Regions from separate parts of the Brachybacterium sp. p3-SID957 genome, predicted to be linked through region 3. Evidence: predicted binding sites of a transcription regulator. Region 3 holds the regulator's gene; each other region holds the start of a gene.
The links. Region 3 encodes LexA, which represses DNA repair genes until DNA is damaged. Its sites were predicted from a motif close to TCGAACANNTGTTCGA; they were not measured.
Positions count from the first base shown of each region.

Region 1: M3B01_RS02460 (HNH endonuclease signature motif containing protein) is a predicted target of LexA. The motif match lies at 2,594-2,609, and genes of this name have one in related genera.
Region 2: M3B01_RS00365 (HNH endonuclease signature motif containing protein) is a predicted target of LexA. The motif match lies at 6,647-6,662, and genes of this name have one in related genera.

Region 1 is NZ_JALXKT010000006.1:69,503-79,109, reverse strand. Features, by position in the region: gene M3B01_RS02470 (GNAT family N-acetyltransferase) at 1-60, opposite strand, end outside; gene M3B01_RS02465 (hypothetical protein) at 93-845, shown strand; gene M3B01_RS02460 (HNH endonuclease signature motif containing protein) at 839-2,512, opposite strand; gene M3B01_RS02455 (alpha/beta hydrolase) at 2,772-3,665, shown strand; gene M3B01_RS02450 (hypothetical protein) at 3,962-5,590, shown strand; gene dnaE (DNA polymerase III subunit alpha) at 5,648-9,214, shown strand; gene M3B01_RS02440 (endonuclease/exonuclease/phosphatase family protein) at 9,281-9,607, shown strand, end outside.
Region 2 is NZ_JALXKT010000001.1:102,168-111,774, forward strand. Features, by position in the region: gene M3B01_RS00340 (AarF/ABC1/UbiB kinase family protein) at 1-707, shown strand, start outside; gene M3B01_RS00345 (MFS transporter) at 697-1,194, shown strand; gene M3B01_RS00350 (hypothetical protein) at 1,201-1,977, shown strand; gene M3B01_RS00355 (long-chain-fatty-acid--CoA ligase) at 2,009-3,769, shown strand; gene M3B01_RS00360 (Gfo/Idh/MocA family protein) at 3,779-4,864, opposite strand; gene M3B01_RS00365 (HNH endonuclease signature motif containing protein) at 5,055-6,617, opposite strand; gene M3B01_RS00370 (GNAT family N-acetyltransferase) at 6,764-7,240, opposite strand; gene M3B01_RS00375 (DUF2871 domain-containing protein) at 7,406-7,870, shown strand; gene M3B01_RS00380 (hypothetical protein) at 7,895-8,050, shown strand; gene glpX (class II fructose-bisphosphatase) at 8,132-9,139, shown strand; gene M3B01_RS00390 (NUDIX hydrolase) at 9,286-9,607, shown strand, end outside.
Region 3 is NZ_JALXKT010000020.1:32,720-42,326, forward strand. Features, by position in the region: gene miaA (tRNA (adenosine(37)-N6)-dimethylallyltransferase MiaA) at 1-755, shown strand, start outside; gene dapF (diaminopimelate epimerase) at 765-1,610, shown strand; gene M3B01_RS06280 (class I SAM-dependent methyltransferase) at 1,648-2,265, opposite strand; gene hflX (GTPase HflX) at 2,460-3,995, shown strand; gene M3B01_RS06290 (ATP-dependent DNA helicase) at 4,117-6,165, shown strand; gene lexA (transcriptional repressor LexA) at 6,202-6,888, opposite strand; gene M3B01_RS06300 (LysM peptidoglycan-binding domain-containing protein) at 7,061-7,456, shown strand; gene nrdR (transcriptional regulator NrdR) at 7,497-8,000, shown strand; gene M3B01_RS06310 (AAA family ATPase) at 8,198-9,607, opposite strand, start outside.

The DNA.
Region 1 (9,607 bases), on a different contig from region 3:
CAGGACAGCGGCATCGGCGCTCGTGAGGGGGCGGAGGGCGACGGCCGGGATGGTGTGCATCGCCCGAGTGTGCCACGCGGTAGCGTCGTGGGATGAGCGAGAAGCAGTCGTCGTCCTCGGCCCCTCTGATCCCGGCGGTCCCCCAGGATCGCGCGCTGTCCCGATCGGAGTTCCCCTTCGCCCGCGTGGCCCGGCGACTGGGGATCGAACCCACTGGTGCCGAGGTGGCTCTCCGGGACCAGGGCACGGCGCGGGCCGCGATCGCAGCGGCCAGCGAGGACTTCCTGGCAGCTGACGATGATCGCCGCGCAGGGCGCCTCCCAGCGCACCCCATCGCGCAGGACCCGGACTTCCCGACCGGTGTGGGCATGGCACTGGTGGGTGCGGCCGTGCTGTGGGAGCAGCGCCAGTACGTGCCGCGCATCGCGCTGCGGGTCGCGAAGGACCACTACGAGGACGGCCGCGACGATCTCGCTGCCAGCTTCATCGCCCTGGTGCAGGAGTCCGTGGAGCCCGGCGAGGACGGTGGACCAGGGCATGACGAGGCATCGGCATGGGCCGCGCAGTCGCTGCTGGTCTCCGTGCTGCAGCGCTCCGGCAGCCCCGCCCAGGCCGATGAGATCGCCCGAGACCTGGCCGCTCACAACATCCCGCTCGATCTGTGGCGTGCGGACGACCCGTCCCTGCCGGATGATTCGATGGCCTGGCACGGTGGAGCGTTCGTGGGCGGGATCCCTCCGCGCCGCGATGAGCGCCACCTCAGCTACGAGGACGTGCACGACTACCTGGACCAGCTGCTGGCCGACATGCGACGGGAGGACGCCGCGGAGCAGGACGATCAGTAGGGCGGCGGACCGTACTGCTCCTCCGTGCCCTCGGTGGATTCTCCGGTTTCGACATCGGTCATCGCGGTGCGATGGCGGGCGATGCGCTGCTGCACCTCGTCCCACATTTGGGTGAAGGCATCGACCACCCACGGCGTGACCATGTCGGTGTCGTCGATGGCGTCGACGGGAGGGCCCCCGCGGATCGCCCAGGACGTGGAGCCCGGGTGGAGTGCTCCGCTGGGTGGACCCGAGCGTGACTTGGCCGGCGGATCGGAAGGTGACCTGGAGGGTGGATCGGAAGGTGACCTGGGGGGTGGATCGGAAGGTGACCCGGAGGGCGGATCGGAAGGTGAACTGCCCAGCGGATCAGCCGTGGCGGCACTGCGGCGCACGGGGTCGATGAGGCCGGCCGTCTTCAGCTGGTGATGACGCCAGCACAGCAGGTGCGTGTTCTCGATCGAGGTGGGACCGCCGGATGCGGGGTCGCGGTGGTCGAACTCTTCGATGTGGTCCATCTCGCTGGCCCAGGACGTGGGCCTGGTGCAGCCGGGCACGGCGCAGGTGGGATGGCGCAGGCGCAGGTGCTCGAGCATGTCTGGCCTGGCGGTGTAGCGGTCGGCCGGCAGGGGCAGGAACGCACCGGTGCTCGGATCGGTGAGCACGCGGTACCAGGTGTTCTCCCCACCGGCGAGCTCCCGCGCCATCTCCGCGGGGATGGGGTGGATGCCGTCGAGCATGCCGGGTGCGTCCGCCGCACCCAGCAGGCTGAGCGCGGGGACCGTGACGGTGATGCGGAACCGCTCACGGGGGACCTCGACCGTGCCCGTCTCCAGCACGGAACCGGTGAGAACCCGGTAGCGCAGCGCCGCGAGGGAGAGCGGCCTCGCGGTCCCGGAGACGCTGCCGTCATCGAAGGGGATCTCCTGCCCGCTCTCCAGGGCCTGACGCTGAGCTCGCTGGATCGCGCGGGCCGCGGAGTCCAGTCGGCGCCCCAGGGCGAGGATCTCCGGTGCGGGACCGATGACCTGCAGGCAGGCGGTGCCGTCCTCATCGGGCGGGAGGATGTCCACACTGCGCTGAGGGCGTGAGCGTTGAGCGGCCTCCTGCTGATCGCTGAGCCAGCGCACCAGGGCACCGAGCTCGCGACGGAAGCGCCCCTCATCGACCGCGAGCTCCCAGCTGGCGATGGATTCGTCGAGCTCGTGCAGTGCCGCCTCGCGCAGACCACCGGCGCGACGCAGCACGACGGTGAACCAGCGCGCCGGCAGCTCAGCGGCCTCGAGACGTGCCAGCAGTCGCGGCAGATGTGTGACGGCGGTGTGAGCATCCTCCAGCAGCCGGGATGCGTGATGGATGCTGCAGCGCAGGGCCTGAGACACCATCAGATCCGCCTCGTCGCGCAGATCCGGATCCTCCGGATCGCCGGCGGGCCAGTGACGCGCCGCGAGACGGAGCTTCGCGGCCAGCTGCCGTGACTCGGCCAGGCCCAGATCCCACAGCTCCCGGAGCTTCTCCGCCTCCGCCCCGGCCTCGTCGACGAAAGCTTCTGAAGGGAGGGTCTCCCGCGTGAGCGGACGCCGTGATCCTCGGATCCCGGGCTTGCGCGGGCGTGGCGCACCGGGGCGGGAACGCGCAACGGCGCGACCCCGCGGCTTCGGCACGGAACCATCGCTGACCTGGGTCATCGTTCCCCCTTTCGGTGGATGTCGCGGCCGGGAATTCCTCGGCTGTGCTGATGGTCCAAGAGTAGGCGCCATCACCGACAATCGAAAGGACGTTCGAAATATGTGGAAGGCCGTGGATAAAAGGGTGGACAATGCAGATCCGGGTTCCTCCACAATGCATGTTTTTCCACATTCTGTGGATAACGGGTCGGCCACCGAGGCCCCGCACGTATCCACACGAGCCGGAGCCGTGCCTGCCGCCGTGCCTAGACTGCGATCCATGCCACGCAACGCACCACTGATCGCCGCCGCGCTGACCGGAGCGGGGGCCACGGCGCTCGCCGGTGGAGCCGCCCTGCTGGCCGCCCGGCAGCTCAACGGGCCCCGCCGTCCCGACCTGCCCTACACCTTCACGCCCTTCGAGCTCGGCGTGGACAGCGAGGCTGTCGACTTCACCGCGGCCGACGGGACCACGATCCGGGGATGGTGGCTCGACGCCCCGGGAGCTGAGCGCAGTGAGCACGTGGTGATCGCCAGCCACGGCTTTCGCGGCGACAAGTCGCAGATGCTGGGCATCGGCACCGGGCTGCACCGCGCCGGCGCGAGCGTGCTGTTGTTCGACTTCCGCGGCAACGGCGACTCCGATGACGGCCGGCAGTCCCTCGGGCACTACGAGCAGCAGGATCTGCGCGCCGCCATCGCATTCGCCAGGACCCGCCGGCCCGACGCCCGGATCGACCTGCTGGGCTTCTCCATGGGGGCGGCCGTGTCGATCCTGGTGGCGGCCGAGGATCCGACCGTCTCCCGCGTGGTCGCCGATTCCTCCTTCGCCGACATGCACGGCGTGGTCGCAGCCGCCGCCGCCTCGCTCAGGGTGCCGGGCGCCTTCGCGCACCTCGTGGACCTCGCCACCCGACACCGCTACGGCTACGGCTTCTCCCAGGTGCGGCCGATCGAGGCGATCAGCCGCATCGAGCCCCGCCCCCTGCTGATGTTCCATGGCACCGAGGACTCGGTGATCCCGGTCGAGCACGCACACCGCCTGGCGCGGGCCGCCGGAGCGTCGGCACGGCTGGTGCTCACCGAGGGGGCCGACCACTGCGGTTCCTACTTCGCGGACCGCCCCGGCTACATCGACCAGGTGGCACGGTTCCTGCTGGCCGAGGAGGGGTGATGCCCGGCGGGCCTTCGTGGGCCGCTCCGCGGTCCGGGCCTGCGCGATACGAAACTCTCTGGGCCGACGGGTACTGCTGCCCCAGGGTGGCCGGTCATGGGCACGTCGGCCTCGACCGGATCTCCGTCGTCCTGCCCGACGGGAGGCCACCGCTGGGCCGAACCCGTGCTCCATGGGACCCGCGCTGCACAGGAGCATGGCCAGCCTGACGATCACCGTGGATGAGCAGGTGCTTCCCCGGGCGGGCGACCGCCGAGTCGCGTTCTTCTGTCACACCCCTGCCCGATGATCCATCCATGAGCTCTCCCATGGTCCTGGCCGACCTCACGCACACGGTGCCCGCGGCGCAGTTGACCGAGGCGTGCATCCTGGCACGCGGAGTGGATCTTCTGGACCACGAGCACGGTCTCATGCCGCTCGAAGGTGTGGTCCACTCCGACCCTGATCGCGTGGTGCGCATGGGCCGGTACTGGGGGAGCCCTTTCCGATGCACGTGCGGCCACTCATACGACGGTGGCTCGGCACTGGCCCCGTTCTGTGTTCACGCTGCCGCGGTCGTGGCGCGGTGGCTCGCGGACCGCGAACCGGATCCGCAGGCAGCGATCACCGACGTGCATGACGACGCAGTGCCGTTCGCGGATCTGGAGCGTGCACGGGACGCCCTCGCGGCACGAGCATGGGAGCGTGATCCTGGCGACGAGCTCTCCATCAACGCGTACGTCGATGAGGGACTAGCGAGCATCGGCCTGGCACCGGAGGCGTACGACCTCCATGGCTGGCTCCTTCGTCATGCCACGCCGACGCAGGTCGAGAGGTGCCTGCGCGAACGGGTCGCATCGTGGCTGGGGGAGGACGGAGAGGCAGACCTCCCTCCGGACAGCATGAATGCCGCAGTGCAGGTGTCCGACCTTCTCCAGGGCGGCATCCGCAGCGACTCGGCCGCGTCGTTCGACGCAGCTCTGCTCGCTGTCACACGAATACGATCCGGCCTCGATCAGTGGAATCGGCACGATCGTGCCTTCGGTGTCGCCATCGATCTGGCGAGCCGCCTCGTGCCCCGTGCTGCGCGACCAGGCAGTGGACAGCCTGAACGATTCATCCGCACCGTCATCGGGCTCGAGGAGAAGCACCCGAGCCCGCAGATCCCCATCATGCCGCTGGTCATCGGGCACTGGGACCGGCGACTGTGTGAACTCGCCGCTTCGGAGGTCGAGCGGCGGATCGAGGCTCTCCTCGATCTCATCGACATCGACATGGCCTCGCACGAGGGCTCAGGACCCGTCCGAAGGGACACGGCTGCTCCCTTCCCCCTGGACATCGACCCGATGGGTGACGGGATTTTCGTCGACCAGCGGTTCTCCGACATCGGTCGTTCACCAGCAGAACTGGTGCATGCGCGGCTCGACAGACTGCAGCGGCTGGCTGCGGATCTGGCCTTGCGCATGCGCGATGTCGACGCGCTGGAGAAAGCCCTGCGCCGATGGAGCGGAGCCACCTTCGCCGAGTTCTTCCATCGGGCCCGTCGATGGTCATCGCAGGCGCAGCTCGCAGTGACCCGGGTCGCCGCGGACCGAGGGGCGGTGGACTGGTCGGTCGATCGCCAGCCCTTGCTCGCCGAGGTCAGGGACGATCGGCACTCGTACGGGAGCAGCGAGTACGCCAGTGATGTCATCGAGATCCACGAGCGTGCTCACACCCAGGAACGGCTGAGAGTCCTCGGTGTCCACGACGTCGCGGTGGCGCTCGGCAAGAGCGGCCTCAGTGCTGATGCCCAGCGGTTCCTGCTCGACCAGTTCCGCCGTGATCCCGATCCTCGCCATGTACCGACCCTCGTCCGCTGCTGGGAGGAGGCGAAGCTCCCCGCGGACCCGTTGGACGCTGCCAGGAGCGTCCTTCGAGGTGAGCGCGCCGACCCGCCGGGGTGACCACCATGACCCCGCCCACCGGCGCGTCGGTCGGTGCCCCGGACTACCCTGGAACGCATGGCTTCCGCGGACTCCCAGGACTTCGTCCACCTCCACTGTCACACCGACTACTCCCTGCTGGACGGGGCCGCGAAGATCGACAAACTGGTGGCCGAGACCGCACGTCAGGGCCAGAAGGCGATCGCCATCACGGACCACGGCTACGTGTTCGGCGCCTACGAGTTCTACCGCGAGGCCACCGCCGCGGGCATCAAGCCGATCATCGGCGTCGAGGCCTACGTGACCCCCGGCACCAGCCGACATGACCGCACCCGCGTGCAATGGGGCACCAAGCAGCAGCAGGAGGCCGGGGACGACGTCTCCGCCCGCGGTGCCTACACCCACCTCACCCTGCTCTCGCGCACCACCGAGGGCATGCACAACCTGTTCCGCCTGGCGTCGTCCGCGTCCCTGGACGGGCAGATGGGCAAGTGGCCCCGGATGGACCGGGAGATCCTCGCGAAGTACGGCAGCGGGCTGATCGCCTCCACGGGGTGCCCCTCCGGTGAGATCCAGACCCGCATCCGCCTGGGCCAGTGGGACGAGGCCATCAAGGCGGCAGGCGAGTACCAGGACATCTTCGGCAAGGAGAACTACTTCGTCGAGCTGATGGACCACGGGCTCACCCTCGAGCAGCGCGTGACCAAGGACCTCATCGCCCTGTCGAAGGAGATCGGTGCGCCGCTGCTGGCCACCAACGACCTCCACTACGTCACCGAGGCCGATGCGAAGATCCAGGACGCCCTGCTGTGCATCAACTCGGGCTCCACCTTCGACACCCCCGGCCGCTTCAAGTTCGACGGCTCCGGCTACTACCTGAAGTCCGCCCAGCAGATGCGCGAGCTGTTCCGGGAGATGCCGGAGGCCTGCGACAACACCCTGCGCGTGGCCGAGATGTGCGACGTGCAGTTCACCACCACCGGTGAGGGCGCCAACTTCATGCCGGTGTTCCCCACCCCGCCCGGGGAGGACGAGCACTCCTGGTTCGTCAAGGAGGTCCAGCGGGGACTGGAGTACCGCTACCCCGGTGGCATCCCCGACGAGGTCACGCGCCGCGCGAAGTACGAGGTCGAGGTGATCACCCAGATGGGGTTCCCCGGCTACTTCCTGGTCGTCTCCGACTTCATCAAGTGGGCCAAGGAGAACGGCATCCGCGTGGGTCCGGGCCGTGGCTCCGGTGCGGGATCCATGGTCGCCTACGCCATGCGCATCACCGATCTCGACCCCCTCGAGCACGGGCTGCTGTTCGAGCGGTTCCTCAACCCCGACCGCGTCTCCATGCCCGACTTCGACGTCGACTTCGACGACCGCCGCCGCGGCGAGGTCATCGAGTACGTGGAGCGCAAGTACGGCGACGACCGCGTCGCCCAGGTCATCACCTACGGCGTGATGAAGACCAAGAACTCCCTCAAGGACGCCGCTCGCGTGCTGGGCTACCCCTACGCGATGGGAGACCGGCTCTCCAAGGCGCTGCCGCCCACCGTGATGGGCAAGGACATCCCGCTGTCGGGCATCTTCGACCCCGAGCACAAGCGGTACGCGGAGGCCGGCGAGTTCCGCCGCCTCCACGACGAGGAGCCGGACGTCCAGAAGGTGTTCGACATCGCCAAGGGCGTCGAGGGCCTCACCCGAGGGTGGGGCGTGCATGCCTGCGCGGTGATCATGTCCAGCGAGCCGCTGATGGACATCATCCCGATGATGCGCCGCCCCTCCGACGGCCAGATCATCACCCAGTTCGACTACCCCACGTGCGAGACCCTGGGCCTGCTGAAGATGGACTTCCTGGGCCTGCGGAACCTCACCGTGATCTCCGATGCGCTGGTCAACATCGAGCGCAACGGCAAGACCCCGCCGGATCTGGAGACCCTGGGCTTCGAGGACCCGGCCACCTACGAGCTGATGCAGCGCGGTGACACGCTCGGGGTGTTCCAGCTGGACGGCTCCGGCATGCGCACCCTGCTGCGGCAGATGAAGCCCGACAAGTTCGGCGACATCACCGCCGTCTCGGCGCTGTACCGCCCCGGTCCGATGGGCATGGGCTCCCACACCAACTACGCGCTGCGCAAGAACGGCCTGCAGGAGATCACTCCGATCCACCCCGAGCTGGAGGAGCCGCTGGCGGAGATCCTGGGGGAGACCTACGGCGTGCTGGTCTACCAGGAGCAGGTGATGCAGACGGCGCAGAAGGTCGCCGGGTACAGCCTGGGACAGGCCGACATCCTGCGCCGCGCGATGGGCAAGAAGAAGAAGGCCGAGCTGGACAAGCAGTTCGTCTCCTTCGAGGCCGGCATGAAGGAGAAGGGCTACTCCAAGGGGGCGGTCGACGCCCTGTGGGAGACCTTGCTGCCCTTCGCCGACTACGCGTTCAACAAGTCCCACTCCGCCGCCTACGGCGTGGTCTCCTACTGGACCGCGTACCTCAAGGCGAACTACCCCACCGAGTACATGGCCGCGCTGCTCACCTCCACGCAGGAGAACCGCGACCGGCTGGGCCTGTACCTGGGTGACTGCCGACACCGTGGCATCACAGTGCTGCCACCGGACGTCAACGAGTCCGACATGTACTTCTCCGCCGTCGGCAGCGACATCCGCTTCGGGCTGTCCGCGATCCGCAACGTGGGCCACAACGTGGTGGAGGAGATCATCAAGGCGCGCAAGGAGAAGGGCGACTTCACCTCCTTCACCGACTTCCTGGACAAGGTCTCCCTGACGGTGTGCAACAAGCGCACCATCGAGTCCTTGATCAAGGGCGGGGCGTTCGACTCCCTGGGCGCCAACCGCCGCTCCCTGGTGCTGGTGCACGAGGACGCGGTCGACGCCGTGGTGGACGTCAAGCGCAAGGAGGCCCAGGGCCAGTACGACTTGTTCGCCGACATGTTCGCCGGCGGCGGGCAGGACGGCGCCTCCTCGGGCTCCGCGGCGACCATCACCATCCCGGAGCTGCCGGAGTGGGACCGCAAGGAGAAGCTCGCCTTCGAGCGGACCATGCTGGGCCTGTACGTCTCGGACCACCCGCTGTACGGGCTCGAGCACGTGATCGCACAGAACTCGAGCACCTCCATCAGCGCACTCGCCGACGACGGGGCCGTGGAGGACGGCGCCATGGTCACCATCGCTGGGCTGATCACCACACTGGCCCGCAAGACCACCAAGAAGGGCGACATGTGGGCGATCGCCACGGTGGAGGACCTCGAGGGCTCCATCGACTGCCTGCTGTTCCCCTCCACCTACCAGACCGTCGCCACGGAGCTCGCCGAGGACCTGGTGGTCTCCATGAAGGGCCGCGTGGACACCTCCAAGGGGATGCCCGAGCTGCGGGTGATGGAGATGACCATCCCGGACACCGGGGGAGGGCCCGACGGGCCGGTCGTGATTTCCCTGCCCTCGATGCGGGCCACCACCTCGGTCGCCGAGCAGCTGCGGGAGGTGCTCGAGGACAACCCCGGCTCCAGCGAGGTGCGCGTCAAGCTGCGCGAGCCCGGTCGGGCCACCCTGATGCAGCTGGACAAGCGGCTCTCGGTGACTCCCTCGGCCGCACTGTACGCGTCCCTGAAGGCGCTGCTGGGGCCGAGCTGTCTGCAGTGATGCGGGCCCGCAGCGATGAGCGGCGCAGGGCGATGAAGGGCGCAGAGCGATGAAGGGCCCGCCGCGATGACGGTGCTGCGCCTGGCCACCTACAACATCCGCCACGGGGCCGGTGCCGACGGCAGGCTCGACCTCGCGCGCACCGCAGCGACGATCGCGTCGCTGGGGGCCGATGCGGTCGGCCTGCAGGAGGTCGACGACGCCTACGGTGTCCGGTCCGGGTTCGAGGACCAGGCGTCCCGCCTCGCTGCGCGGCTGGGTGGGCAGGTGCGGTTCGGGGCGGTCATCGACCGCGACCCCGCCGAGCCGGGCGGCCGACGCCGACGGTACGGCCTGGCACTGCTGAGCCGCACCGAGATCATCGAGCACCACCTGCACCCGCTGCCCGCGGAT
Region 2 (9,607 bases), on a different contig from region 3:
ACGAGGACGGCGCGGTCTCCGCCCTGCTGCAGCTGGCGCCCCCACGCGGAGGGGTGGACCGCAGGCGGCTCTCGCGCGACGTGTCCGAACTGCTGGACATGCTGACCGAGAAGCCGCTGGGAGAGATCTCCGTCGCCGCCGTGGTGGAGCGCATCACCGCCCTGCTGCGCCGCCACCGCCTGCAGCTGCCCTCGGACGTCTCGGCCCTGCTGCGGATGCTGGTGCTCACCGAGTCCAGCGCCGTCACCCTGGATCCGGGCTTCCAGGTCGCGACGGTGCTCGAAGAGGTGCTGCCGATCGCGATGGGCGAGCTGCTGAGCCCCGAGGCGCTGGCCCGGCGGGCGGGAATGGCGGGCCGCACCGCGCTGCGGCTGGGCACCGACCTGCCCCAGCGGGCACTGCGCCTGCTGGACGACTACGAGAGCCGCGGTGTGGACGTGCACATCGACGCCGCGGACCTCGACAAGGTCATCACCCGCATGGAGAACACTGCTGACCGCCTGATCGTGGGCATGACGATGAGCGCGCTGATGGTGGGGATCTCCACGGTGCTGGCCTCGCAGCCGTCGGCCGGGGGCCGCATGAGGGACCCTCTGCTGATCGGCGCGGGCGGCACCACGGCCCTGATGGGCATGCTGCTGGCCGCCGGCGCCGGCCCCGTGCGCACCGCCGGAAGATTCGTACGACGGAACCTGCGTGGCAGTTGAGACTCCCCGGGCACGCGCGAGTGCCCGCATCACCCTGACCCTCGCTGCCCTGGCGATGCTGGGTCCCTTCACCATCAACACGGTGTTCCCGGCGTTCAGCCGCATCGGTGAGGAGTTCGGCGCCAGCGAGGCCGAGCTGCAGCAGCTGATCAGCGCCTACCTGGGGGCCTTCGCGGTGCTCAGCGTGTTCCACGGGCCGCTCTCCGACGCCCTGGGCAGGAAACGGGTGATGATCGGCGGGCTGGTGATCTACCTGGCCGCCATGTTCGGCGCGATCCTGGCCGGCGGGCTGGGCGTGCTGATTGCGCTTCGCATCCTGCAGGGGGCCAGCGCGGGCGCGGCCACCATCGTCTCCCGCGTGGTGATCCGCGACCTGTTCGAGGGAGCCCAGGCGCAGCGCCTGATGGCCCGGGTGATGATGATCTTCGCACTCGCCCCCGTGCTGGCACCCGTGCTGGGCGGCTGGCTGCTGCTGCTGGGGGACTAGCGCTGGGTGTTCGCCGGCGTCGGCATCTACGGCGTGGTGGTGCTGGTGCTCACCGCGATGATGCCCGAGTCCCTGCCACCCGAGCACCGCACCCCGCTGCGGCTCGGCTCCGTACTGGGGGCCCTGTGGCGGGTGGGGCGCTCCGCGGTGATGCTGCGCATCGCCGCTGCCACAGCCCTCGGCTTCGCCGCCCACTTCGTGTTCGTGGCCTCCGCCCCGATCGTGGTGGTGCGCCTGCTGGGCCTGGGGGAGCAGGACTTCTGGGTGCTGTTCGCGCCCCTGATCATCGGGATGATCGCCGGCTCCTGGGTGGTGGGGCGGGCGGCCGACGCGATGGACCGCGCCCGGCTGATCACCATCGGCTACCTCGCCACCATCGTCACCACCACCGTGAACCTGCTGCTGGTGATCATCGCCCCCGCACCCACCGGCGGCTACGACGCCTCCCTGGTCCCGGTGCTGATCGGGCCGATGCTGATGAGCTTCACGGCCTCGCTGTTCTTCGCGCCGATCCAGTTGGAGATCCTGGACCTGTTCCCCTACGAGCGGGGCGCGGCCGCCTCCCTGGGCACGTTCTTCACGCTGCTCACCAACGCCCTGCTGGCCGGGGTGATCGCGCCCCTGGCCACCGCGAGCCTGGTCTCGCTGGCGGTGACGGCGCTGTGCTTCGTACTGGCCGGCAGCGCCCTGTGGGGGTGGCACCTGCTGGTGCGGCGGCGGTTTCTCGACCGCGCAGAGCCGTCCGGAGGGGCGGCGGCGCAGCCGGTGGACGGGACCCGCTGACCCCGCGCCGGTCACTACACTCGACGGCATCATGACCAGCGACGCCACCCCCACCACGCCCGACTTCCCGAACACCTCCGCGAACGACGCCCCCGGCGCCGATGCGACCCCCGCCACCAGCGCTCCCGGCACCGATGCGACCCCCGACTGGGTGCGCTTCTACGAGCCCGGGGTCCCCGCCACCATCGACATCCCCGACGAGTCCCTGACCGACATGTGCGAGCGCTCCTGCGCCGAGGCCGGGGACAGGGTGGCCACCGAGTTCTTCGGCGCCACCATGACCTACACCGAGATGGGGGAGCGGATTGCCTCCGCCGCCGAGGGCCTGCGTCGCATGGGTGTGCGCCCCGGTGACCGGGTGGCGATCCTGCTGCCCAACTGCCCCCAGCACCTGATCGCGTTCTACGCGGTGCTGCGGCTGGGCGGCATCGTGTGCGAGCACAATCCTCTCTCCACCGAGCGCGAGCTGGAGGAGGTGTTCGCCGACCACGGCGCCCGCATCGCCATCGCGTTGGACACCGTGGTGCCGAAGCTGCGCGCGATCCCGTCGGCCCCCAAGGTCGTGGCGGTGAACCTGCTGGACGCCTTCCCGATGGTGAAGCGCCTGGCGCTGCACCTGCCGGTGCCGAAGCTCGCCGCCCAGCGCAAGCAGCTCACCAGCGGTGCCAAGGGCGACATGACCTGGAAGCAGCTGGTGGCCCACCCCGCGCTGCCCGCCTCCCACCCGCGGCCGACGATCGAGGACCTGGGCGCGATCCAGTACACCTCGGGCACCACCGGTGTGCCCAAGGGCGTGATGCTCTCCCACCGCAACATGTACGCCAATGCGCTGCAGGGCGTGGCCTGGATGCACGGCGCGCGCACGGGCGAGGAGACCAGCTACGCGATGCTGCCGATGTTCCACGCCTTCGGCATGGTGCTGTACGTGACCTTCGGCGTGTACAAGCAGGTCCGCCAGGTGCTGTTCCCCCGCCCCGACGTGGACATGGCGCTGACCGCGATGAAGAAGAGCCCGCCCACCATCTACTGCGCGGTCCCGCCGCTGTACGAGCGCACCGCCCAGGGCGCGAAGGAGAAGGGCATCTCGCTCAAGGGCGTCAAGTGGTGCATCTCCGGTGCCATGACGCTGCCCGACGAGGTGGTGGAGCTGTGGGAGTCCGTCTCCGGCGGCAGGCTGGTCGAGGGCTACGGCCTGACCGAGTGCGCCCCCATCGCCATGGGCAACCCCTTCTCCGACACCCGCAAGACCGGCACCATCGGCATCCCCTTCCCCTCGACCCTGCGCCGGGTGGTCGACGAGGACGGCGAGGACGTGGGCCCCGGCGAGAGCGGCGAGCTGCTGGTCAAGGGCCCCCAGGTGTTCCAGGGCTACTGGAACAACCCCGAGGCCACCGCCGAGGCGATGACCGAGGACGGGTGGCTGCGCACCGGCGACCTGGTCACGCTCGACGAGGACGGCTTCGCCACCATCGTGGACCGCAAGAAGGAGATCATCATCACCGGCGGCTTCAACGTCTCCCCCAGCGAGGTGGAGCGCGTGCTGCGCGACCACCCCGCCATCGAGGAGGCCGCCGTCGTCGGCATCCGCCAGGAGCGGGGCGACGAGAAGGTGGTCGCCGCCGTCATCGCCTCCGGTGAGATCGATGAGGCCGAGGTCCGCGCCTGGGCGAAGGAACGGCTCAGCGCCTACAAGGTGCCGCGCCGGATCGTGGTGGTCGAGGACCTGCCGCGCTCCCTGATCGGCAAGGTGCTGCGCGGCGAGGTGCGGGAGCAGCTCACCGCGGGGAAGTGAGCCCGCAGCTCACCGCGGCTCGGTGAGCACCCGCGCCTGCTCCTGAGCCTTCAGCGCCAGCTCGACGGCCTTGAAGGCGTGCTTCTGGGTCATGGCGTTCTCGGTGCGGTTCAGCACGTCCAGGATCAGGTCCCCGAAGAACGGGTAGCCCACCTGGCCGTCGGCCTGGATGCGATGCTCCCCGTCGCCGTCGACCAGCAGCACCTGGCCGGGGCCGTTGTCGGTGGTGATGTCCACGTACTTGCGCAGCTCGATGTAGCCCTCGGTGCCCAGGATGAAGGTGCGGCCGTCACCCCAGGTGCGCAGACCGTCGGGCGTGAACCAGTCCACCCGCACGTAGCCGGAGGCGCCGGAGGACAGGGCGATGTGCGCCTCTCCGAAGTCGTCGAGCTCGGGATGGTCGGGGTGGGCGAAGTTGCCGATCGCGCTGGAGAGGATCTCGGCGTCCTCGGAGCCGGTGAAGGTGAGCATCTGCTCGAAGTTGTGGGAGCCGATGTCGGTGATGATCCCGCCGTACTGGGCGCGGCGGTAGAACCAGTCGGGGCGCGACTCCGGGGCGCCCAGGCGGTGCGGGCCCATCCCCATCACCTGGATCACGCGGCCGATGGCCCCCCGGTCGATCAGCTGGCCGGCCAGGACAGCGGCCTCCACGTGGATCCGCTCGGAGTAGTACACGGCGTACTTCTGCCCGGTGCGGGTGACGGCCTCGCGGGCCGCAGCCAGCTGGTCCAGGGTGGTCAGCGGGGTCTTGTCGGTGAAGTAGTCCTTGCCGGCCTCCATCACCCGGATGCCCAGCGGGGCGCGGTCCGAGGGGATCGCGGCGGCGGCCACCAGGCGTACCTCCTCGTCGGCGAGGACCTGTTCCTCGCTGTCGGCGATTCGGACCTCGGGGAACCGCTCCTGGAAGGCGGCGGCGCGCTCGGGCTGCGGGTCGTACACCCAGCGCAGGGTGCCGCCGGCCCCGATCAGGCCCTCGGTCATGCCCACGATGTGCCCGTGGTCCAGGTGCATCGCGGCGAACACGAACTCACCGGGCTCCACCACGGGCTTGGGCATGGCGGCGGGGGCGTAGGTGGCTCCGTCGGAGGCGCTCATCGAGGGTCCTTTCGCTCGTGGGTGGCGGCGGCAGCGACGCGGCCCATCCCTGCCCGGAGCGGACGAGTGGCCTGGGTCACCATGGTGAGTCTCCCGCATCCACCTGCTGGTCGAGCGCGGATGCCGGTGGTTGCCATGCGCGGGCGCGCGGCGGGATGCCCCTGCGTGGGGGGCGTTGGGCGTGCAGGAGTCAGAACGGCGGGTCGTCGAAGGCATGAGGTGGAGTCGGGGGAGCTGGTGGAGGGGGATCGGGCTGCGGGGGAGCGTGGGCCTTCGACGCCGGTGGCGGGGCGGGCTCCGATCGCGGGGTGGGTGACGTGCCCTGGGCCCCGTGTGGACTTCTCCAGGTGATCGCCGTGGCCCCGGCGGCGGGGGAGGTCGTCGTCGCCCTCTGCACCACCCAGTGCCCGTGCTCCTTCAGGTAGTTGCAGCGAGCGCACAGGCCCTGCCCGTTGCCGAAGCTGGTGGGCCCTCCACGTGCGTGGGGATCGATGTGGTCCAGATGCCGGATCCTGGCGTTGCACCAGGGGGTGCGGCACGTCTGGTCGCGCCATCTGATCATGCGCGCCAGGCCCACCGGGAACGCTCGGGCGGTGGACTCCATCGCTACCAGTTCACCGCTGACGGGGTGGGTGTACAGGCGGCGGAACACCGCGGTCGAAGCGGCATCGGCGTGCTCGTGCTGCCTCCAGGTGCGGTTGGCCGGGATGATGGAGCCGGGTGGGCGCCCGCACATGGTGTCGGTGACGATGTGCGCGGGCAGCGCGCCGTATCCCTCGATGCGGGCGAACTCCGCATCGGCCGCGCCGCCCAGCAGGGCACGGTCGGTGATCACGATCCCGACGTCGTGCCTGGTCCCGGGGGCGGCGTAGGTGCCCCCGGTCACGGCGGCGACGAGCTGATCGGCCTGAAGGGCACCGAATGAGTCCCGGGCGCCGGCCGCGCGGCGGGCCTCCGCCCCGGTGGTGAGGCTCTTCATCACGGCGGCGGCATCCAATGCGCGCAGGGTGGCCGAGATGCGGGCCATGCCGTCACCGAGGGGAACCATCGTCACGTTCCGCTTCCGCGCGGCGCGCTCGGCGCGGGCACGGGAGTCACCCGGATGCAGGGCGTGGCTCATCTCCCGCACGAGCTGCCCGGTGCGACGGGTGCCGAGGCCGTCGAGACGGGTGGGATCCTCCTGGATCCACCGGTCGATCCGGGCGCACGTGGCCGGATCCGCGTTGTCCAGCGCACGGGTGATGGCATGGACGCTGCGCTCAGGCAGGCGCCCCTGGGCCAGCTGCTGGTAGGTGGTGGGCATCTGCGCGACCAGCCTGCGCGCGCATGCCAGTGACATGGAGGACGAGCTGGGGGAGGTGCGGCGGGCCAGGGCCACCTCGTTCGCGGCGGCACGCCCCTGGTCCCGTTCCCTCACATCACGAGCGGCGTCCGCCTCGCGGATGCGGTCCTCGGCCGCCACCTGCCATGTGGCGTCCAGTGCGGCGATCCCCGCGCGCAGCTGCTCGATCCCCGCCAGCACGGCGAGGGCTTCCTGGGGCGAACCGGGCTGCGTATCAGGAACGGGATCGAGCACCGACACGGTGGCGGTGAATGCGGCCAGCGCGCGGGCGATGATCTCACCCACGATATTACTCACCGCGCCGGAGTCCGGCAGGCGGGAGGCGTGCTCCAGCGCCCGCGCGAGGACGTCACCAGCGGGCAGGCTGTTGCCTGACCTGGTGCTGTCGTCGCCTGGGAGCTGAGGTTCCATGCTCCCATTCTGCGTCGCGGCACCGACAATCGAAAGAACGTTCGACGATTGGGGATAACTCCGCGCCGTCCCGGGAAAAATTAGCCTGACGGGAAACAGGATGTGGAAAGGAATGTGGATAACTGGTCATTGTGGAGGAACCTGGGTCACAGCCCTCGCTTGAACCCCGTATGGCTCGCCACGTACCCGGCCCGCTCGTAGAACCGATGTGCGGCATCGCGCCTGCGGTCGCACGTCAGCTGCGACAGCACCGCCCCCTGCTCGCGCCCGTACGCATGGGCCCACTCCAGCAGCATGCTGCCGAGTCCCAGATCCCGCACGGACTCCGCCAGCCGCAACGCCTCGATCTGGAGCCGCGAGGCACCGCCCCGCGAGAGCCCGGGGATCAGGGACAGCTGCACCGTGCCGACCACGGTCGTCTGCCCCTCGACCACCGTGACCAGCAGCTGGCGGGGGTCCGCGTCGACCTCGCGGAACGCCGCCAGGTACGGGCCGAGATCGTCGGCCGACTCCCGGCCGCGCCCTAGCGGGTCGTCAGCCAGCAGGGCCACCAGCGCAGGCACGTCGGACTCGAGAGCCCGACGGATGAGAAAGCGGCGATCGCCGATGGTGAGAGTCTCCATGAACCGATCATCACCGACCGGTGGCGCCGACGAGCACGGGACGCGCCTTGCAGCCGCGCCTCGCGCATCAGGCTCAGGCGCCGCCAGCCGCGGCGCGAGCAGGCACGAGCCCACCTCAACCATTCGATGGAAGCCGCCTGACCAGCGGCTTCCTAGGGTGGAGGGATGAATCGTCTGCTCGTCACGTCCTTCGTCTACATGATCCTCGGTCTGGCCTCGGGTGTCTTCTACCGCGAGTACTCCAAGCTCACCGGCACGGTCGGTGAGCAGTCGCAGCTCTCCACGCTCCACACCCACCTGCTGGTGCTGGGCATGCTGGTGTTTCTCGTGGTGCTGGCGCTCGAGGCCACCGTGCGCGTCACCGGGCGCCGCTCGTTCACCGTCTTCTACTGGACCTACAACGTGGGCCTGGTGATCACGGTGGTGATGATGGTGGTGCGGGGCGTTCTCACGCTCAACGGGGCCGACCCCGCCGGCACCACCGCGGCGATCCCGGGTATCGCAGGTCTGGGCCACATGCTGCTGGCCGTGGGCCTGATCGCGCTGTTCGTCGCTCTGAGGGCGGCGGTCGCCGATTCCCAGGAGCGGTCATTCAGGGCGGGTGCGACGCTCGAGGTCGCGCCGGGCTGAACCTGTGGCGGGGAGAATGCCCCCATGCCCTCCGAATCGCCCGCCCCCGCATGCCTGCGTGCCGCGGCGGAGGGACTGCCCGTTGCACTGTCGCTGCCGATCCACCCTGCACTGCGCGGCTCGCTGCCGGAGCCGACGGCCGAGGAGGCCGCCGCGAGGGCCCGCCCGGTCACAGGGTGATAACGGTAGAGTGAATCCGCACGTCAGATCGGCGGCCCGGCCGGTTCTGCGCCGGGCAGCCCCTCGGACCCGCCTACGACGATGGAGACCACGGTGAACAGCGAATCCCCCTCGAACCTGACCGCCCCCGACCGCAACCTCGCCCTCGAACTGGTGCGCGTGACCGAGGCCGCCGCCATCGCGGGCGGCCGCTGGGTGGGCGCCGGCGACAAGAACAGGGCCGATGGCGCCGCCGTGGATGCCATGCGCTCCTTCATGGACACCGTGCGCATGAACGGCACCGTGGTGATCGGCGAGGGCGAGAAGGACGAGGCGCCCATGCTGTTCAACGGTGAGAAGGTGGGCGACGGCTCCGGCCCCGACGTCGACGTCGCGGTGGACCCGATCGACGGCACCCGCCTGACCGCGATGGGCTACGACAATGCGCTGGCCGTGTTCGCGGTCGCCGAGCGCGGCAGTATGTACGACCCCTCGGCCGTGTTCTACATGGACAAGATGGTGGTGGGCCCCGAGGCCGCGGACTTCGTGGACCTGCGCCTGCCGGTCAAGCAGAACATCAACCTGGTCGCCAAGGCCCTCGGCAAGCCGGTCGAGCAGGTCACCGTGTGTGTTCTGGAGCGCCCCCGCCACGAGAAGCTGGTCGAGGAGATCCGCGCCGCCGGAGCCCGCGTCAAGTTCATCATGGACGGCGACGTGGCCGGCGCGATCGCCGCCGCCCGCGGCACCGGCGTGGACATGCTGCTGGGCGCCGGCGGCACCCCCGAGGGCATCGTCGCCGCCTGCGCCATCAAGGCCACCGGCGGGATGATCCAGGGCCGCCTGGCCCCCAAGGACGACGAGGAGAAGCAGAAGGCCATCGACGCCGGCCACGACCTGGACCGCGTGCTCACCACCGATGACCTGGTCACCACCGACAACTGCTACTTCGCCGCCACTGGCATCACCCACGGCGACCTGCTGCGCGGCGTGCGCTACGACAAGGACTACGTGCACACCCACTCGATCGTCATGCGCGCCACCTCCGGCACCGTGCGGTTCGTGGACGCCGAGCACCGCGTGGAGAAGTGGGACCGCTGGCTGAAGGCGTGAGGTCCTTCCCCCAGCACGCGCCCCGCGGGACCTTCGTCCCGGCAGGGGCGCGTCCTGCTTCCTATGTGACCTAGAGCAAGCGGTTGTCCCTGTGACTGCCGCCGCACGAGCAGTCACATCGACCAGAACGCTCATATCCTGCCGCCATGCCCTATGAAGAGCCGCTGCGGGTGGCAGTGGACCTGGTGATCCTCACCCTGCGCGACCGCCAGCTCAGCGTGCTGCTGGTGCAGCGCGACGAGGAGCCGCATCGCGGTCGCTGGGCGCTGCCCGGCGGCTTCGTGACCGCCCAGGAGGATCTGGAGGAGGCCGCCCAGCGGGTGCTCGCCGACGAGGCCTCACTGGGTTCGCAGACCGTCTACCTCGAGCAGGTGCGCACCTTCGGCAAGCCCGACCGCGACCCCCGCGGCCGCGTCGTCTCCGTGGCCTTCATGGCGCTCGGTGCGAATCTCCCGGAGCCGCAGCGGG
Region 3 (9,607 bases):
GGATCCCGCACCACCAGCTGGACGTGCTGGCCGTCACCGAGGAGGCCAGCGTGGCCGCCTACCAGCGGGAGGCGCGGGCGGCGATCGCGGGCATCCGTGAGCGTGGCCGGGTCCCGATCCTCGTGGGCGGTTCCGGCCTGTACGTGCGCGCCGCGCTGGACGACATCGAGTTCCCGCCCACCGATCCGGCCGTGCGCGGGCGCATCGAGCAGCGCGGCCACCGCATCGGCACACGAGCGCTCCACGCCGAGCTGGCCCGCATCGACCCTGACTCGGCCGGGATCATCGGTGAGGGGGATCTGCGGCGCATCGTGCGCGCACTCGAGGTGGGGGAGCTCACGGGCCGCCCCTACACGGCGTTCCTGCCGCGCCCCGTGCACCATGACCCCTCCACCGTGCAGATCGGGCTGCGCCTGGAGCGCGCCGGGCTGCACGAGCGGATCAGCCTGCGGGTGCACCGCATGGTCGAGCAGGGGCTGCTGGCCGAGGTGCGCGGACTGCGCGAACAGGGTCTGGACCAGGGCCGCACCGCCCGCCGAGCCATCGGCTACGAGCAGGCCCTCGCCGTGCTCGACGGCACCATGGACTGCGACGCTGCGATCGAGTCGACCGTCGTGGGCACCCGCCGTCTGGTGCGGAAGCAGGACACCTGGTTCCGACGCGACCCCAGGGTGCGCTGGATCGACGCCTCGCAGCCCGCCTCGCAGCTGCGGGAGGCCGCGCTCGATCAGATCGCACTGGCCCGGGCGAACTAGGCTCGCACCATGGACACCGGCCTCGCCTTCACCAAGGGTCACGGAACCCGCAACGACTTCGTGCTGCTGGACGACCCCGACGGCATCCTCGATCTCGATGCCGCGACGGTGGTGGCACTGGCCGACCGGCGCGGCGGCATCGGCGGTGACGGCGTGATCCGCGTGGTGCGCACCCGCGCTGCGGGGATCGAAGCACCGGCCGATGCCCCCGAGTGGTTCATGGACTATCGCAACGCGGACGGCTCCCTCGCCGAGATGTGCGGCAACGGCGTGCGCGTGTTCGCCGCCCACCTGCGCGCCGCCGGCCACGTGGACACGGACGCCTTCCAGATCTGGACCCGGGCCGGTCTGCGCACCGTCGAGATCCTGTCACGCCCCCGGCACGACGGCGCCGACTGGACCGTGCGGGTGGGCATGGGAGCACCCGCGCTGGAGGAGAACGACCGCCGGCTCAGCATCGACGGGCACGAGCTGATCGCCTACGACGTGGACATGGGCAACCCCCACGCGGTCGCGTTCCTGCCCGAGGGCGTGCACCTGGACCAGCTGGACCTCACCCGCCGCCCCGGCATCGCGCCCGACCCCGAGGGCGGGACCAACATGGAGTTCGTGCAGCAGCGCGGGGACCACCACGTGGCGATGCGGGTGTTCGAGCGCGGGGTGGGGGAGACCGACTCCTGCGGCACCGGGGTGGCCGCGGTGGCCGTCGCCGCTGCGCATCGGGCCGCCGACGGCTCCGGCCGTCCCTGGACGGTCGAGGTGCCCGGCGGCACTCTCCAGGTGGCCCGCCGCGGCGAGGAGGTCACCCTCACCGGGCCTGCCCGACTGGTGGCCGACGGCGTGTTCCGCGGCTGAGCCCAGGCGGCCCGGGCCGGCGGGGAACTCTCCTCGCTCAGCCTTCCTCCGGCCCCACCTCGAGGATGCGGAAGCCCTTCGCGCTGGCTGCCTTGCGCACCTCGCGTGCGGGCAGCTGCTCGCCCAGCCAGCGGGCCAGGGGGTCCGCCCCCAGGTTCTTCCCCACCACCAGAGCAGCGGTCCCCGTCGGGGCCAGGCGCGCCGTCCAGTGCAGCAGCAGCGCATGCAGCTCCTGCTTGCCGATCCTGATCGGCGGGTTGGACCAGATCGCGTCGAACCGCACATCGTCCGGCACCTCCTCCGGAGCGGCCACCCGCACTCGGTCCAGGCCCAGCCGCTCCGCATTGGCGCGGGTGAGAGCACGCGCACGCGCGGTGACGTCCACCGCCCACACCTCCGCGTCGGGATGCAGAAGCGCGGCGCTGAGCGCGATCGGTCCCCACCCGCATCCCAGGTCCAGGATCCTCGCGCCGGGAGGCACGGGGGCCAGCACGTCCAGCCGATCCAGCAGCACGGCGGTGGCCTTGTCCAGGCCTCGGGCGGAGAAGACCGCACTGCTGGAGACCAGGTCCCGCTCCGCGCCCGCCAGGTGCACCCGCAGCGGGAAGGGTGCCTGATCTGCCTCGCTGGCGGGGGAGAAGTAGTGCTCGCTCACCCCGCCAGGATACGGAGCCTCCCGGCCGTGACCGCGCCGCAGGGCCGGGGATGCCCGTGATCCCTCTCGGCCCTGCGCTTAATCCCTCGACCTCCGCAACCTGTCGTGGGATTCTGGATGTCCGCGTCGCACGATCCTCCCGGACGTGCCGGCGTCGGCCACTCCAGTCGCCCCCCTCGAGGAGAACCCAGATCGTGCCCATCGCCTTCCATCCAGACCCCGTGCCGGACGACGACGTCACCGGGAGCTCGACCGAGGAAGCCGATGCCGCGCAGAGCCCCGGCGCCCGCCGCCGTGACCCCCTGACCGAGCGGATCCTCGCGCGCGGCGACGCCTCCGTCTCGGCCGTCACCTACGACTCCACCACCGACGGCGACCAGTTCGACCTCGCCGACCGCCAGGCCCTGCGCCGCGTCGGCGGTCTGTCCACCGAGCTCGAGGACGTCACCGAGGTCGAGTACCGCCAGCTGCGCCTGGAGCGTGTGGTCCTGGCCGGGCTCTACACCTCCGGCAACCTCGAGGACGCCGAGAACAGCCTGCGCGAGCTCGCCGCGCTCGCCGAGACCGCGGGCTCCGAGGTGCTCGACGGCGTGCTGCAGCGCCGCGCCCACCCCGATCCCGCCACCTTCCTGGGCAAGGGCAAGGCCGCCGAGCTGGCCGAGGTGGTCGCCGAGGTGGGGGCGGACACCGTGATCGCCGACGGAGAGCTGGGCCCCGGTCAGCGTCGAGCCCTCGAGGACATCGTCAAGGTGAAGGTCATCGACCGCACCGCTCTGATCCTCGACATCTTCGCCCAGCACGCCAAGTCCCGCGAGGGCAAGGCCCAGGTGGAGCTGGCCCAGCTCGAGTACCTGCTTCCCCGCCTGCGCGGCTGGGGCGAGTCGATGTCCCGACAGGCCGGTGGCCGGGTGGCCGCCGGCGGTGCCGGCATGGGCTCGCGCGGCCCCGGTGAGACCAAGATCGAGCTGGACCGTCGGCGCATACGCGACCGCATGGCCAAGCTGCGCCGGGAGATCAAGGCGATGACCCCCGGTCGTCAGGCGCAGCGTGCCGACCGGCACCGCAACCAGGTGCCCTCCGTCGCGATCGCCGGCTACACCAACGCCGGCAAGTCCTCTCTGCTGAACCGGCTCACCGGTGCCGGGGTGCTGGTGGAGAACGCCCTGTTCGCCACCCTGGACCCGACGGTGCGCCGCTCCCAGACCCCGGACGGCCGCGAGTTCACCTACGCGGACACCGTGGGCTTCGTGCGCCACCTTCCCACCCAGCTGGTCGAGGCCTTCCGCTCCACCCTCGAGGAGGTGGGCGACGCGGACCTGCTGCTGCACGTGGTGGACGCCTCCCACCCCGATCCCGAGGGCCAGATCCGGGCCGTGCGCGCGGTGCTGGGGGAGCTCGAGGGCTTCGACGTCCCGGAGATCGTGGTGCTGAACAAGGCCGACATCGCCGAGCCGGAGACCATCGCCCGGATCCGCAGCCTGGTCGACGACTCCGCGGTGGTCTCCGCCCGCACCGGTGAGGGCATCGAGGAGCTGCGCGAGCTGATCGCGCAGCGACTGCCCCGCCCGGCGGTCGAGGTCGACGTGGTGGTGCCGTACTCGCGCGGGGATCTCATCTCCCGGGTGCACAGCACCGGTGAGGTGATCTCCGAGGAGCACCTGATGGAGGGCACCCACCTCAAGGCACGGGTTGACGAGGCCCTCGCCGCGGAGCTGCACGCCACCGCCTGAGGGGTGTCCCGCCGCCGGTGAGCCATCTGGCCGCCCGTGGGACGCAGGCCCCCGCAGACCGGCCGAGCGGCCCGGGGCGCGCCTGGGCCGCCCCCGACGCGCAGGCCGCTACCGTGGTCCGGTGCCCGCCGTCCACAGCCCCACCCCTTCGCCTCCCCGCGACTCGACCGGGGATGACCCGGCGCGCCTGGGAACACTGCTGGACGCGGCGATCACCGCGATCGGCGGCACCGCCCGCGAGGGGCAGCGGGCCATGGCCGAGGCCGTCGGCACCGCGATGGAGGGCGGCCGCCACCTGCTGGTCCAGGCCGGCACCGGCACCGGCAAGTCCCTGGCGTACCTGGTGCCCGCCCTGCTGCACGCCGTGACCTCGGGCCGACCGGTGGTGGTCTCCACCGCCACCATCGCCCTCCAGAACCAGATCGTGGCCAAGGACCTCCCGCGCCTGGTGGAGGCGCTGGCCCCGCACCTGCCGCGCACCCCCACCTACGCCCTGCTCAAGGGCCGTTCCAACTATGTGTGCCGCCACAAGCTGGACGGCGGCTACCCCGTGGACATCGACCCCGGTGCGCTGTTCGCCGAGGCCTCCGCGGATCCCGCCCGTGACGGCGGGGAGCGACTGGGGGAGCAGGTGCGCAGGCTGCGCGCCTGGGCGGAGGAGACCGACACCGGGGACCGCGACTCGCTGGAGACCCCGGTGTCGGACCGCGCCTGGCGCCAGGTCTCGGTGAGCGGGTCGCACTGCCTGGGCAGCAGCTGCCCCATGGTGAACTCGTGCTTCGCCGAGCACAGCCGGGAGCTGGCACGGGAGGTGGACCTGGTCGTCACCAACCATGCCCTGCTGGCCATCGACGCCTTCGACGGCCACGGCATCATCCCCGACCACGACGTGGTGGTCTTCGACGAGGCCCACAGCCTCACCGGGAGCGTCACCACCGCCGTCACCGACGTGCTGACCCCGTCCCTGGTGCGGGGCACCGTGCGCGACCTGCGCGGCCTGGGCGTGGCCGCCACCGCTCTGGACGATGCGGGGGAGGAGCTGCGCGAGGCCCTCAGCCTGGTCAGTGACGGCCGCGTGATCGGGGACCTGCCCGAGCAGCTGGCCGACGCCGTCGAGCACCTGCGCACCGAGTCCCGGCAGGCCCACTCCGACGCCAAGGACGCCGGCGACGCGGACGTGGCCGGGACCGCCGGCTCCCGCAAGGCGGTGCGATCCAACCTCCAGCAGATCATCGACGTGTGCACGCGGCTGCTGGCACCGGATCAGGACGACGTGGTCTCGGTCTCCCATTCCGAGGCCACCGGCCGGTCCAGCATCCAGGTGGCCCCGCTGAGCGTGGCCGGGGCGATGCGCGGTGCCGTCCTGGAGCACCGCACCGCGATCCTCACCTCCGCCACCCTCGCCCTGGGCGGGAGATTCGAACCTCCCGCGGGCGAGGTGGGGCTGGCACGCGCCGCCCGCACGGCGCCCGAGGAGATCCCGGCCCTGGAGGACCGCGGGGCGTGGGCCGGGCTGGACGTCGGCAGTCCCTTCGACTACCGCCGGCAGGGGATCCTGTACATCGCCCGGCACCTTCCGCCTCCCGGCAGGGAGGGCCCCTCGCTCGACATGCTGGACCACCTGACCGAACTGGTGGAGGCCTCCGCCGGCGGGGCGCTGTGCCTGTTCTCCTCCCGGCGCGGGGCGGAGCTCGCCGCAGAGCACGTACGGGCCCGGCTGGACCTCACCATCGGCGTGCAGGGGGAGGACTCCATCTCGAACCTGGTGCGGATCTTCCGCGAGGAGCAGGACTCCTGCCTGTTCGGGACGATCACCCTGTGGCAGGGGGTGGACGTGGTGGGGGACGCCTGCCGGCTGGTGACCATCGACCGGATCCCCTTCCCCCGCCCCGATGAGCCCCTCACCTCCGCCCGGCAGGAGCGGATCGCCTCACGCGGGGGCAACGGATTCATGTCGGTCTCGGCGCAGCATGCCGCGCTGCTGCTGGCACAGGGCTCCGGCCGCCTGATCCGCACCAAGGACGACCGGGGCATGGTCGCGGTGCTGGACCCCCGCCTGGCCACTGCCCGTTACGGGGGATTCCTGCGCGAGGCCATGCCACCGCTGTGGCCCACGAGCGACCCGCAGGTGGCGCTGGGCGCCCTGCGCCGCCTCGCCCAGACGGTCTGACCCGGCAGCAGCGCGCTCAGGCCGGCGCCTCCCGGTTCAGACGGCGCGCAGCACCGCCACCACCTTGCCGAGGATCTCGGCGTGATCGCCGAGGATCGGGGTGAAGGCAGGATTGTGCGGCATCAGCCACACGTGACCGTCGTGCTGGGCGAAGGTCTTCACAGTGGCCTCGCCGTCGAGCATCGCAGCCACGATCTCGCCCTTGTTCGCGACCGGCTGCTGGCGCACCACCACCCAGTCGCCGTCGCAGATCGCGGCGTCGATCATCGAATCGCCCACCACCTGCAGCAGGAACAGATCACCGTCGCCCACCAAGCGCGCCGGCAGGGGGAAGACGTCCTCCACCTGCTCCTCCGCCGTGATCGGCACGCCCGCCGCGATCCGGCCGACCAGTGGCACGGAGACGGCCTCGACCGATCGCGCGCTCTCCTCCTGGGCCGGGGCAGGGGCATCGTCCTCGCCGGGCATCACCACTTCCATCGCACGGGGACGCTTGGGGTCCCTGCGCAGGTAGCCCTTGCGCTCGAGCGCCTGCAGCTGATGGGACACGGAGGAGGAGGAGGTCAGCCCCACCGCATCGCCGATCTCCCGCATCGTGGGCGGGTAGCCGTGGGCCGAGATCGCGGCGGTGATGGTCTCCAGGATCCGGCGCTGGCGGCGGGTGAGGCTCGCGTGATCGCCCACAGGGGCGCTCTCGGGGCGGCGACTGGTGCTGGGCGACATCGGGCGGGCCTCCTGGCTTCGTTTGTCAGACCCTCACGGTTCCGTGGTCCTTGTCAGCCACAGTAGGCGGCGCGGAAGCGGATTCCAAACACATGTTCGATGTTTCCTCTTGCGTGTCGCGCCGATACCGGTCTACAGTCGCACACAGATTCGATCGAACAGGAGTTCGGAGATGCCCACCGATACCACCACGGTCCTGCCCTTCCCCCGCCGTGACAGCCGTGCGCAGCGCCCCGCTGATCGCTCGGGTGTTCGACTCGAGCTCACTTCGCGCGGCCGCGCACTGGTGACCGCCATCGCCTTCGTGCTCGGCCTTGTCGTCGCGGCCCTCGCGCTGCTGGTCTTCGACGTTCCCGCAGCGCTGGCGGGCGCGGGTCAGGAGCAGCACATCACAGTCACCGTCGAGGCCGGTGACACCCTGTGGGACCTCGCCGAGCAGCATGCTCCCGAAGGCGTGGGCCAGCAGGAGTACATCGCGCAGGTGCGCGCCATGAACCATCTGCCCACCGGTCGGGTCACCGCCGGTCAGCAGCTCGATCTGCCCGTCGGGGAGGGCGTGGAGCGCTGATCCGGGCCCGGCGGCGGGCTGCTCCCGGTAGTCTTGACGGGTGCACTGCCCGTTCTGCCGCCACCCCGACTCCCGGGTCGTGGACTCCCGCACGTCCGATGACGGGGCCACCATCCGCCGCCGCCGGCAGTGCCCCGAGTGCGGTCGGCGCTTCTCCACCGCCGAGACGGCGTCCCTGTCGGTCCTCAAGCGCTCCGGTGTGAGCGAGCCGTTCAGCCGCGCGAAGGTGATCTCGGGGGTGCGCAAGGCGTGCCAGGGCCGGCCCGTCAGCGATGATCAGCTGGCCATGCTCGCGCAGCGCGTCGAGGAGGACATCCGCTCCAGCGGCCAGGCCGAGATCGATGCGCATGACGTGGGCCTGGCGATCCTCCAGCCCCTGCAGGAGCTGGATCTGGTGGCCTACATGCGCTTCGCGAGCGTCTACCAGTCCTTCGACTCGCTGTCCGATTTCGAGGCTGCGATCACCCGTCTGCGCGAGGAGTCCGGCGGGCCCCACGAGGCCGCTCAGGACGGCTCCCACGGCCCGGTTCGCACCGAGTTGTGAATTGGTGCGAAGCACCCCTCATGTGTGCGTAAGATACTGCTCGTGCGCTCGCGCAGCGCACCCAGATCAGCGGTCGTGGAGGGGAAGCCACGGCCGCTGATCGCTTGTCCGCGCCCCTGCCTCCGCCGAGGCCTGTCCTGCCTCCGCCGGGGCTCGTTCCGTTGAGCTCCGGGGCTGACCCCGGCGCACACCGGTGCTCAGTCCCCGGACATCCCGTCGGGCAGAGGTCGGGCGTGCACCACACCCAGATGCTGGGTGGGGCGGGTCATCGCGACGTACAGGTCCCCGGCACCATGCCCCTCCACCAGTTCGGCAGGTTCGACCACCACCACGGCGTCGAACTCCAGGCCCTTGGCGTCCTGTGCCGTCATCACCGCGATCTCGTCGTCCACGCCCGAGGAGCCGGATCCCACCGGGGGCAGGCCCCCGATGCTGCGCAGCTGCTCGAGCACCGCGGTGAGCCGGTGCTCTGAGGAGATCACCGCGATCCGGCCGATGCTCGAGGCGTGCAGCTCGCGCACCTCGTGCGCGGCGGCCTCCGCCAGGTGGGCGTCGTCGGTGTGCTCGATCCGGGGATCGCGGTCCCCCTCCCGTACGGAGCTGACCTCCGTGATCGGAAGGTCGTGTGACTGGGCCACTTCTGCGGCCCTGTCCATGATCCGCCGGGGAGTGCGGTAGTTGACGGTGAGGTGCTCCACCTGCAGTCGGTCCTGCACGTACGGCGCCAGGGCGGCCTCCCAGGAGCCGGGGCCAGCGGCCGAGGAGGTCTGGGCGACGTCGCCCACCACGGTGAACGACTTGGTGGGGCAGCGCCGCATCAGGGCGCGCCAGCTCATGGCCGAATGCTCCTGCGCCTCGTCCACCACGACATGGCCGTACGTCCACGCACGCTCGCCGGCAGCCCGTTCGGCGAGGGTGCGGCCGTCGCGGATCCGACCGACGTGCTCGGCGAGGTCCTCGGCCCGGATGATCCCGGAGGTGTCGATGTTCTCCAGCACGGCGCGCGCATAGGAGACGTCGGCCTCCTTCTTCTGTGCCTGCTCCTTGGCGCGCGCCTCCTCCGGCGCGGAGTCGTCGCCCAGGATCTCCGCCACCTCGTCCAGCAGAGGGATGTCCTCCACTGTCCAGGGGGAGTCCTTGGGCCGCACCAGGACGTCGACGTGAGGAGCGAGGGAACGGGGAGCCGCTGCCCGCAGGCGCTCCGGCCGTGACAGCAGGATGCGCAGGAAGCCCTGGGGGGTGTACGGGAGCCAGGCCAGATTGAGCTCGCGGCGCACATCGGGGTGGTGCAGCAGGTCCGAGAGCAGCTCCGGGCGGTCCTCCGGGACCACGGTGCGCCCGGCGGCCCGCAGGGCGTTCTCGTACCGGTCGGCCAGGCGGCTTGCGGCGGCTCGGACGAACACGGCGCGGGCGGCGTTGTGCGGCTTGTGGGAGGCTCGCGCCTCACGCCGGGCGGAGCGCACGTCCTCGCGCGTGAGCGTGATGCCGGTGCCGTCGATGCGCAGGGGGACGTCGCGCTCCGGCACCAGCTGGCGCTGCTTGACGGCGCGCGAGAGCAGCTCCGCCATCGCGGCGTCGCCCTTGATGCGCGCCACTTCGTCGCTGTC